2 regions of the Arthrobacter ramosus genome follow, and region 1 is predicted to be linked to the other one. Evidence: riboswitches for the same ligand, from Rfam matches in the RefSeq annotation. Region 1 holds a riboswitch; the other holds the start of a gene.
What was found. A riboswitch is a leader RNA that binds a small molecule or an ion and turns the genes downstream of it on or off. The one in region 1 is predicted to bind glycine.

Region 1 (5,004 bases):
CCCAGGAAACCGGCAACACACCCGCGGAACCGTAACGCGAGGCGGAAATGGCCACGCCGCGCCCGTCTTCATGGGCTGCGTTGTTGGCATCGCCGGGCATGAAGGGTGCAAGGTGCGCCTTGGCCGCGACCGGGCCAACGCCCGGTCCGCCGCCGCCGTGCGGGATGCAGAAGGTCTTGTGCAGGTTCAGGTGGGACACGTCGCCGCCGAACTTGCCCGGCTGGGCCAGGCCCACCAAGGCGTTCAGGTTGGCACCGTCAACGTACACCTGGCCGCCGGCTGCATGCACGGAGTCGCAGATTTCGCGGACGTCGGCGTCGTACACGCCGTGCGTGGAGGGGTAGGTGATCATGATGGCCGAAAGGACGTCCTTGTTGGCGTCGATCTTGGCCTGCAGGTCCGCGTGGTCGATGGTGCCGTCGGCCGCGGTGGCCACGACGACCACCTTCATGCCGGCCAGTACTGCCGAGGCGGCGTTGGTGCCGTGGGCTGAAGCCGGGATGAGGCAGACGTTGCGCTGGGCCTCGCCGCGGGAGTGGTGGTAGCCGCGGATGGCCAGCAGGCCCGCGAGCTCGCCCTGGGAACCGGCGTTGGGCTGGATGGAGACCTGGTCATAGCCCGTGATCTCCGTGAGGTCAGCTTCCAAATCTTCGATCAGTTCGCGCCAGCCCTCGGTCTGGGAATCCGGGGCAAAGGGGTGGATCGAGGCGAATTCCGGCCAGGAAATGGCTTCCATCTCCGCGGTGGCGTTCAGCTTCATGGTGCACGAACCCAGCGGGATCATGGTGCGGTCCAGCGCCAGGTCGCGGTCCGAAAGCTTGCGGATGTAGCGCAGCAGCTGGGTCTCGGAACGGTGGGTGTTGAACACCGGGTGCTGAAGGTAGTCGGAAGAACGCTCGACGGCGGCCTCCAGGGCGAAGCCCTCTCCCCCGCCTGCGAGCGAAGCGCCGAACGCCGCAGCGACGTCGGCGAGGACGGTCGCCGTCGTCGTCTCGTCAACGGAGACGCCGACCGTGTCGGCGTCGATGCCGCGCAGGTTGATGCCCTTGGCCTCGGCGGCTGCAACGATCGCGGCAGCCTTGCCCGGGACCCGGACGGTGACGGTGTCGAAGAAGCTGCCGTGCAGGACCTCAAGGCCCGCGGCCTTCAAGGACGCCGCCAGGGTCCGGGCGTGGTTGTGGGCGGTCTCGGCGATCGCCTTCAGGCCATCGGGGCCGTGGTAGACCGCGTACATCGAGGAAACGATGGCCAACAGGGCCTGCGCGGTGCAGATGTTGGACGTCGCCTTCTCGCGGCGGATGTGCTGCTCGCGGGTCTGCAGCGCCAGGCGGTAAGCGGGAGTGCCGGCGTCGTCCTTGGAAACGCCCACCAAGCGGCCCGGCATCGAGCGCTCGAGGCCCTTCTGGACAGCCATGTACGCGGCGTGCGGGCCGCCGAAGAACAACGGCACCCCGAAGCGCTGGGTGGAGCCGACGGCGATGTCGGCGCCCTGCTCGCCCGGAGGCGTGATCAGGGTGAGGGCGAGCAGGTCCGCGGCGACGGTGACGAGGGCACCGCGTTCCTTGGCGGCGGCGATCACGGCGGCATGGTCGAACACCCGACCCGAAACGCCCGGCTGCTGCAGCACGATGCCGTTGATGTCGCCGTCGGGCAGGCCCCGGGACAGGTCCGCGATCTCCACCTCGAAGCCCAGCGCCTCGGCGCGGCCCTTCACGATGGCGATGGTCTGCGGCAGGCAGTCGGCGTCGAGGACGGTCTTGCCGTCATGGGCCGTCTTGTTCTTATTGGCACGGCGCATCATCAGGAAGGCCTCCGCCACGGCGGTGGCTTCGTCCAGCAGGGAGGCGTTGGCGATGGGCAGGCCCACGAGATCCTGGACCATGGTCTGGAAATTCAGCAGGGCTTCGAGGCGGCCCTGGGAAATTTCCGGCTGGTACGGGGTGTAGGCCGTGTACCAGGCCGGGGATTCGAGGATGTTGCGGCGGATCACTGGCGGAGTGACGGTGTCGTAGTAGCCCTGGCCGATCATCTGCACGGCCGTCTTGTTCTTGGCCGCCAGCTTGCGAAGTTCAGCCAGAACTTCCACCTCGCTGAGGGCGTTCTGGAGCGTCAGTGCGACGTCCTGGCGGATGTCATTGGGAACCGCGGTGTCTACGAGCGAATCGACACTGTCGTAACCAACAGACTTGAGCATGATGTCAATGTCGGCCTGGCGGCGGGCGCCGATATGCCGGTCAACGAACGTAGTGGAGGTTGAACTAACCGTCACGAAGGAACTCCATCAATAAGGCGGCGAAGGGTACGCCACAGCTAATCGGGTTCCTCCCCGCTCTGTATTGGACCTGAGAGTTTCCGCGGAACCGTGCTTGTGGCACTGTTTCGCTTGCACCGTCGGTGAGCACGCGTCAGCGTGCTGCTTTCCAGAGTTGCCTTGCCGCGGCGGTGCGTGGGCCTGAGAGATTCCTGGGGAGGATTTGCTCCTACGGCGCCTGCATCACTTGCCTGCAGGACTCTCCCGCCGCAGATCAAAGGCTTATTCAGTTATGTGAATCGATCGTGGTTGCCGGTGACGGCTGCCACAACTCTCAATTGTCCTATGGACTGCCCGCGACCGCAAATGTGGTCACCGACCCCGCCCGGCTTTCCCAACTAGCTCGCACTAGATGTCGTTTTGGAGCCTCTAAACGACAACAACTGCGAGTTAGTTGGGCCCCACTCAGTCACGGAGGCGTTCGACGGCGGCCAGCAGCGCACCGACGTCGGCGCTCCTCGCGCTGGCCTTGACTTCCGTATCACCGGCGCCGCCCTCAAGCATTGCGTTGAAGTAAAGTCCATCGCCCATATACCGGACCGCTTTGGCCATTTCGGGCCCCACTTCCTCGGCCAGCACATCGAGCCATTGCTGCTGGATCCCGGCGAAGCGCCTGCGGGTTTCTTCATGCGCCACTTCCGCGAGCCGCGTAGCTGCCACGAACACCCGGTCCAAGGGAGTATCCGCCCAGAGGGAAGACTTGATGAAGAACGCGGCCGCGCCTTCGGGTGCTGCCTTCATTGCCTCGATATCCAGCGCGGCAAGCCCGTCCATGCGTTCAAGCAAGGAACCGATCATGGCTTCCTTGTTGGGGAAATGGTAGAGCAAGCCGCCCTTGGAGACGCCTGCACGCTTTGCGACGGCGTCCAGGGTGGCAGCCCGCTCCCCCACCTCGATCAGCAGGGCTTCAAAGGCATCCAGGACAGCGTCCCGGGCAATAGGTTTTCGCGGCATGGTGTCCATCATCCCTTAGTTCGATGCGGTAATTTTATAAGTCAGATTGAAACTATACCGTCCAGACGGTACAGTTATCTTCATGTTCACGCCGTCCACAACCCAGCACCCCCGCACCCCTTCGATCCAATCCGCCCCGTGGCGCGATTGGGCTGCCCTGGCACTCCTGATGTTCCCCGTGCTGCTGGTGGCTGTGGACAATACGGCACTCACATTTGCCCTGCCGCAAATCGCCCGTTCGTTGGAGGTCGGGGGCGTGCAGCTGCTGTGGGTCGTCGATGCGTACCCGCTGGTTCTCGCAGCCCTGTTGGTGTCCATGGGAAACCTGGGAGACCGGATCGGCCGCCGGCGCTTGCTGCTGATCGGCAGCACGGGCTTTGCCGCCGTTTCCGCGGCCACCGCCTTCGCGCCGTCGGCTGAATGGCTCATCGCTGGACGCGCCAGCATGGGCATCTTCGGCGCCATGCTCATGCCGTCCACGCTGTCCTTGATCCGCAACATCTTCCCGGACCCTAACCGCCGCCGGCTCGCCGTCGCCGTGTGGGCCGCGGGATTCTCCGGCGGCGCCGCGCTCGGGCCGATCTTCGGTGGCTGGCTCGTGGAGCACTTCTGGTGGGGAGCCGTGTTCCTGGTTGCAGTGCCGCTGTTGCTGCCCCTGCTCGCCTTCGGCCCGTCCCTCATTCCGGAGTCCAAGGATCGCAACCCGGGCAAACCGGACGTTCCCAGCGTCGTGCTGTCCATCTTGACGATGGCCCCCGTGGTTTATGGCATCAAGGAGGCCGCCGTGCACGGTTTTGGCCCTGGACCCGCGGCCTTCATGGCGTCCGGCCTGGCCATGGGAATCGTCTTCGTCCGCAGGCAGCGCTCTTTGGCATCGCCCATGTTGGACGTACGGCTTTTCCGGAACAAGGTGTTCAGCACGGCCATCACGGCCAACGTCTTGTCCCTGTTCTCCATGACGGGCTTCATCTACTTCTTCGCGCAGCACTTGCAGCTCGTGGAAGGCCAATCCCCCATGCAGGCGGGGATCGCGATGGTTCCGGCACTGCTGGCCACCATCGTGGCGGGCCTGGTGGTGGTTCCGTTGGTCAAGCGGATCCGCCCGGGCCTGGTGGTGGCATCGGGCTTGGCGCTGAGCGCAGTGGGATACCTCGTGGCCGCCTTGGGCAACCACAGCCAGGGTCCGGGGTACCTTTTGACGGCACTCCTGCTGCTGGCCATAGGGGTCGGCTCGGCGGAGACCATCTCCAACGACCTGATCCTCGGCGCGGTTCCCGCCGACAAGGCGGGCGCGGCATCGGCGATCTCCGAAACGGGTTACGAACTCGGATCATTGCTGGGCACGGCCGTGCTTGGCTCCATCCTGACAGCGTCTTACCAACACCACTTGTTGCTTCCGGGCGAATTGTCCGGCCACGCAGCCGAACGCTCGAGGGAGACGCTCGCCGGAGCCGTGGACACCGCGGCCACGCTGCCCCAGCCATTGGGCGACGCCCTGGCCGCCGCCGCGCGAGCCGCGTTCGAATCGGGCGTCCACATCACGGCAGCGATCGGGCTGGTACTGATGGCGGGAGCGGCAGTCCTTGCCGCCGTCGTGCTCCGCCGCGTGCCGACCGCAAAGTAGGCCAAGGCTGCCTTCAACCACAATTGCCCTGCGCGTGGAGTCTAGACGGCCCGGTTCAAGGCAGCATCAGGCGAGCTGAAACTACGTGTGATTCCGCCCAAAGTGGCGGTGGCAA
Region 2 (5,004 bases), 3.8 Mb from region 1:
GGCCGTGGACGTGCCGGAAGCTAACCCGTACGACGCCGCCGGGTGAAGAATGGTTCACAGGGCTTGAACCTTTTTCGTGGCGGGCACGTCGTATCGCAGGAGAAGGGGAAGCCGAGCACCAAGGAGGCGCCGATGCCGCTCGACGAGGATGTGGTGGCCGCGATCTACCGCGACCACGGCACAGCCTTGCGCCGCTTCGTGCTGAGCTGCACGCCGGACGCCCACCTGGCTGAAGACGTGGTGCAGGAAACCATCCTTCGCGTGTGGCAGCACGCCCCGCAGATCACCGGCAGCCTGCGCAGCTATTTGTTCCGCACTGCCCGCAATGTCATCATCGACAACTACCGCAAGGCCCAGCGGCGCCCGGCAGAGGCTGCCGAACGCGACATGGCGGACCCGGAGGAGGCCACCGAGCGAGTGGACGAACTCCTCAACCGGGTCCTTATGGAGGAGGCGCTCCTGCGGCTCAGCACCGAACACCGGGAGGTCCTGGTAGCCCTGCATTACGAACGTTTCACGGTGAACGAGGCCGCGCTGAGACTCAACATCCCCAGCGGTACGGTGAAATCGCGGGCCTTCTACGCCGTCAGGGCGCTTCGCACGATTCTCGACGAAATGGGGGTGCAGCGGTGAACGAAACCGGACTTCACCAATTGCTGGGCGCCTACTTGCTCGGCGGCCTCGAGCCCGCGGAGGCCCGGCTTTTCGAGGAGCACTTGGCAAGCTGCGCTGATTGCCGGCTCGAACTGGGGGAGCTGGAGAGCCTCCCGGCCCTGCTCGACGCCGTCCCCGTGCCCGACGCCGTCGCGGTCGCCGCCGGGCGACCCGCCGTCGAACCCTCCGCCGCAGTTCCGTCCGACGCCCGCTCACTTTTGGGGGCTTTTTCAGAAACGCTCCCGCAGCCGATTCTCTTGAAAATGGCAGCACGGCGGCGGAAATCCCGACGCCGGTGGGTGGCTCTGGTGGGTGCCGTAGCCGCCGCATGCCTTGGGTTGGGCATACTGGCGGGGCCCGTGTTGAACCAGCCGCCCAAGCCTGACGCCAGCTATTCGCTGCAGACAGACAACGGCCTGCAGCTCACGGTGGGGCTCGTCAGGAAGGCGTGGGGGACCGAGCTGCAACTGGAAGGCCGCAGCATGCCGGCGCAAGGCACGATGTACCTGTGGGTCAAGGGCCGCGACGGCACGGAGGAAATGGCTTGCGGTTGGACCGCGACGTCCAGCGGCCACATCAAGGTCACGGGCGCGACGCCGGTCCAGCTCGCCGGGATTTCGGGCGTGGAACTGCGCGATGACAACCAAAAGACGGTCGCGGTGATTTCGGTCCCGGGGAGCTAGGGGTCCCCAGGACCTAGGCGGTCAGCGTACGCGGCTACGCTGATGCGGCTTCGCTGGCCGCAGGATCGGGCAGATCGCCTCGTTCCCAGGTGGGCATGTCCAGTCGGTTGAAACTGTAGAGATGGATTCCAGAGACACCATCCGGGTGCGCCATGAGTTCGGAAACCAGGCCTTCCGGTGAGTACTTGTCCACGCCTAGAAGCTTGCGGGCAAGGGTGGTTCCTTTGTTACTGAGGAACTTCAGGGATGTCCCGACGCCGATCTGGGTCGCGAGCGCCAGCAGTTTTGTCCGCGGAACGGCCCCGGCAACACCGGCCCACACTGGCAGGTCGACCCCTTCGCGGCGCAGGAGTGCTGCGTAATCGAGGACCTTCGGGGCGGAGAAGCACATTTGCGTGACAACGTGCGTGGCCAAATGTTGTTTGGCCAACAGGGCATCCAGCAAGTCCAGTCCGCTCACGGAAGGGTGCCCCTCGGGGTAACCGGCGATGCCCGCGGTGATGCTACCGCCGGAGTACTCGGCGATGTCCGCCAAGAGGGGAAGGCTCGATCGATAGGGGCCGGCAGCTTGCGCACCGTCTCCACCGATGGCGAAGACCTCCGCGATCCCGGCGGCCCCGCAGTCCCGGAGGATGCCGGAAAGCTGCGCCCGGTGCTCCAGCCCGCGCGCCGAGAGGTGCGGAATCACGTTGTAGCCCAGAAGGCTGAGCTTGATGGAAGCCTCCATGGTCCGTGCGATGCCGTGATGGGGCAGGCAGGTAACGGTGAGCGCAGTGGAAAGCGGCACAGCGGCCTGGACTTTCTCAACGATTCCGTCCGAGGGAATGATTTCAATCCGGGTGGGGAACATGCTGGCTCCTTGCGGATCAGGCCGTCGTGTGGTGTGCGAGGAGGGTGCGGGCTTCCTGGCGGGTGGTGCCGGAGTCCTGGATGCCTTCGGCGATGTGGGCCAGGTGGGCGGGGATTTCGCGGCCTTTCTTGCGCATCGCGGTGGCCCAGAGGCGTCCGGCGCGGTAGGAGGAGCGGACCAGGGGGCCGGACATGACGCCGAGGAAGCCGGTTTCCTCGGCTTCGGTGGCGAGTTCGACGAATTCCTGGGGTTTGACCCAGCGGTCCACGGGCAGGTGCCGTTCGGAGGGGCGCAGGTACTGGGTGATGGTGATCAGGTCACAGCCGGCGGCGCGCAGGTCGGTAAGGGCTTCGGAGATCTCTTCCCGGGTTTCGCCCATGCCCAGGATCAGGTTGGATTTGGTGACCATGCCGGCGGCCCGGCCCTGGGTGATGACGTCCAGGGAGCGGTCGTAGCGGAACGCGGGGCGGATGCGCTTGAAGATCCGGGGCACGGTTTCGACGTTGTGCGCGAAGACCTCCGGGTTCGAGTCGCAGATCGCCTGGATGTGTTCGGGTTTGCCGGAGAAGTCGGGGATGAGCAGTTCGACGCCGGTGCCGGGGTTCAGTTCGTGGATCTTGCGGACGGTTTCGGCGTAGAGCCAGACGCCTTCGTCTGCCAGGTCGTCGCGGGCGACGCCGGTGACGGTGGCGTAGCGCAGGGCCATGGCCTGGACGGAGCGGGCGACCTTGGTGGGTTCGAACATGTCCACGGGGGAGGGTTTGCCGGTGTCGATCTGGCAGAAGTCGCAGCGGCGGGTGCATTCGGAGCCGCCGATCAGGAAGGTCGCTTCCTTGTCTTCCGAGCACTCGAAGATGTTCGGGCAGCCGGCTTCCTCGCAGACGGTGTGCAGGCCTTCTTTTTTCACGAGGTTCTTCAGGCCCACGAATTCCGGGCCCATCTGGACCTTGGCCTTGATCCACTCGGGCTTGCGTTCGACCGGGACGGCTTTGTTGCGTTGTTCAACGCGCAGCAGCTTACGGCCTTCAGGTGCCAGGGTCATGAGGAACTCCATAATTCAGGTGGCGCGGACGCACCACGATGATTCGGTTCCTCCCCGCTCTGTATTGGACCTGAGAGTTTCCGCGTCTCCGCCTCTCGGCTGGACGCTTGCACCGTCGGTGAGTCCGGTTGCCCGGGCTGCTTTCCAGAGTTGCCTTGCCGCGGCGGTACATGGGCCTGAGAGATTCCTGGGGAGGATTTGCTCCTACGGCGCCTGCTGAAACGTACCGGCAGGGCTCTCCCGCCGCAGATCATAAGCACGTGCCGCCTTTCGGTGACACGTCTCACATGGTATCCGGTGCCTGTGCGGCACGCAAAGAGTGGCTGTCGCAATTGTCGCGGGTTCTGGTTGGCGCAAGGTCTAGCGGGCGCCTTGTGAGGACCATACGGAAGCTCCGAGTTCCCGCGAAATTGTCCACGCGGCGTCGCGGAGTTCGCGGACGGTGGCCTCGCTTGCCGGCCACTCGCTCGCGGAGAGCACTACCGACAAAACGGCGATGACGGTCCCGCTTTCATCGTAGACGGGGGCCGCGATGGAAGCTTCGCCAATCACCGCTTCCTCGTATTCCAACCCGAGCGCGTTCTTGCGCACTTCCTCAAGCTGGGATCGGAGGACTGCGGGGTTGGTAATGGTTTCGCCGGTAAATTCGGCCAGCGGCTTGCTGAGCACGTCGTTTTCGAACTCGGGGTTGTAGGCGAGTAGTACTTTTCCGAGAGCAGAGGCGTGGGCGGGCAGGTTGAGTCCTGTTTCCGGCATTTGCTCTGTGCCGTCTGGGCGGCGGTCGTGATGAATGATCAAAACTTCGCCGAGAAGGTTCACACCCAGTCGCGTCGCGTAACCGGTCCGTCGGGACAACTCGTGCATCCACCGCATCGCGCGGGCCCGGACGTCAAGGGTGTCGAGGTAGACGCTCGAAAGTTTCAGCAGCGCGGGCCCGAGCATGTAGCGGTTTCCGGAGCTTTCCTGGGCGACCAGCCCGTGTGCCTGCAGCGATTTCACGAGTCCGTGGACCGTGGAAGGCGGAAGCTCCAATGCGGCGGCCAGTTCGGAGATTCCAAGGCGCCTGGCGCCCTGAAGGAGCCCGAGGATTTTGGCCGCTCGGTCAATCGACTGGATCACAGCTCCACTCTCCCATCATCAATTGGCTTCTCCGTTCGACATGTCAATTTAACCCCTTGACAACCAGGGATCCTAAACGGCATTATTCGATAATACCGAATCAGAGTTGACAATGTCGAATCCGACTCTTCGGCTAATTTCATCCACCGTTCAAAGGAGAACTTTCGTCATGGACGAAAACCGCATGTGGCAGCGCGTCGCTGCCGAGTTCCTGGGGACCGCGTTCCTCGTGTTCGTAGGAGTAGGATCCGTCCCGGCCCTCGCCATCGCCCGCGGCAATGCGCCGTTTACCGGTTCGGAGCTGGGCTTCATCTCCCTGTCGTTTGGTGCAGTCGTCATTGGCACCGTCTACGTCTTCGGTTACATCTCGGGAAACCACATCAACCCCGCAGTGACCGTGGCGCTGGCCGCCACAGGGAAGTTCCCGTGGCGTGACGTGCCGGGATACCTCGCAGCCCAGGTACTGGGTGCTGTTGCAGGTTCCCTCGCGATCATTGCGGTCCTCGGCCAGAAGGCCAGTGAGCTGGGCCTCGGGGTGGCCGCCTATGGTGACATCCCCGTCTGGCAGGCTTTCACCGCTGAATTCATCGGCACGTTCATTCTGGTCTTCACGGTCTTCGGCGTGATCCACCGCAAGGCCGCACCGGGTTTCGCCG

Region 2: another riboswitch for glycine. It lies ahead of lipA (lipoyl synthase); the one in region 1 lies ahead of gcvP (aminomethyl-transferring glycine dehydrogenase).

The regions. Positions count from the first base shown of each region.
Region 1 covers NZ_BAAAWN010000001.1:3,996,904-4,001,907, forward strand. Annotated here, with positions in the region: gene gcvP (aminomethyl-transferring glycine dehydrogenase) at 1-2,269, opposite strand, end outside; glycine riboswitch at 2,322-2,429, opposite strand; glycine riboswitch at 2,431-2,528, opposite strand; gene ABD742_RS18400 (TetR/AcrR family transcriptional regulator) at 2,717-3,265, opposite strand; gene ABD742_RS18405 (MFS transporter) at 3,348-4,889, shown strand; gene ABD742_RS18410 (sigma-70 family RNA polymerase sigma factor) at 4,931-5,004, opposite strand, start outside.
Region 2 covers NZ_BAAAWN010000001.1:147,204-152,207, forward strand. Annotated here, with positions in the region: gene ABD742_RS00735 (sigma-70 family RNA polymerase sigma factor) at 133-633, shown strand; gene ABD742_RS00740 (anti-sigma factor) at 630-1,337, shown strand; gene ABD742_RS00745 (methylenetetrahydrofolate reductase) at 1,372-2,187, opposite strand; gene lipA (lipoyl synthase) at 2,204-3,229, opposite strand; glycine riboswitch at 3,279-3,382, opposite strand; glycine riboswitch at 3,384-3,482, opposite strand; gene ABD742_RS00755 (IclR family transcriptional regulator) at 3,590-4,348, opposite strand; gene ABD742_RS00760 (MIP/aquaporin family protein) at 4,518-5,004, shown strand, end outside.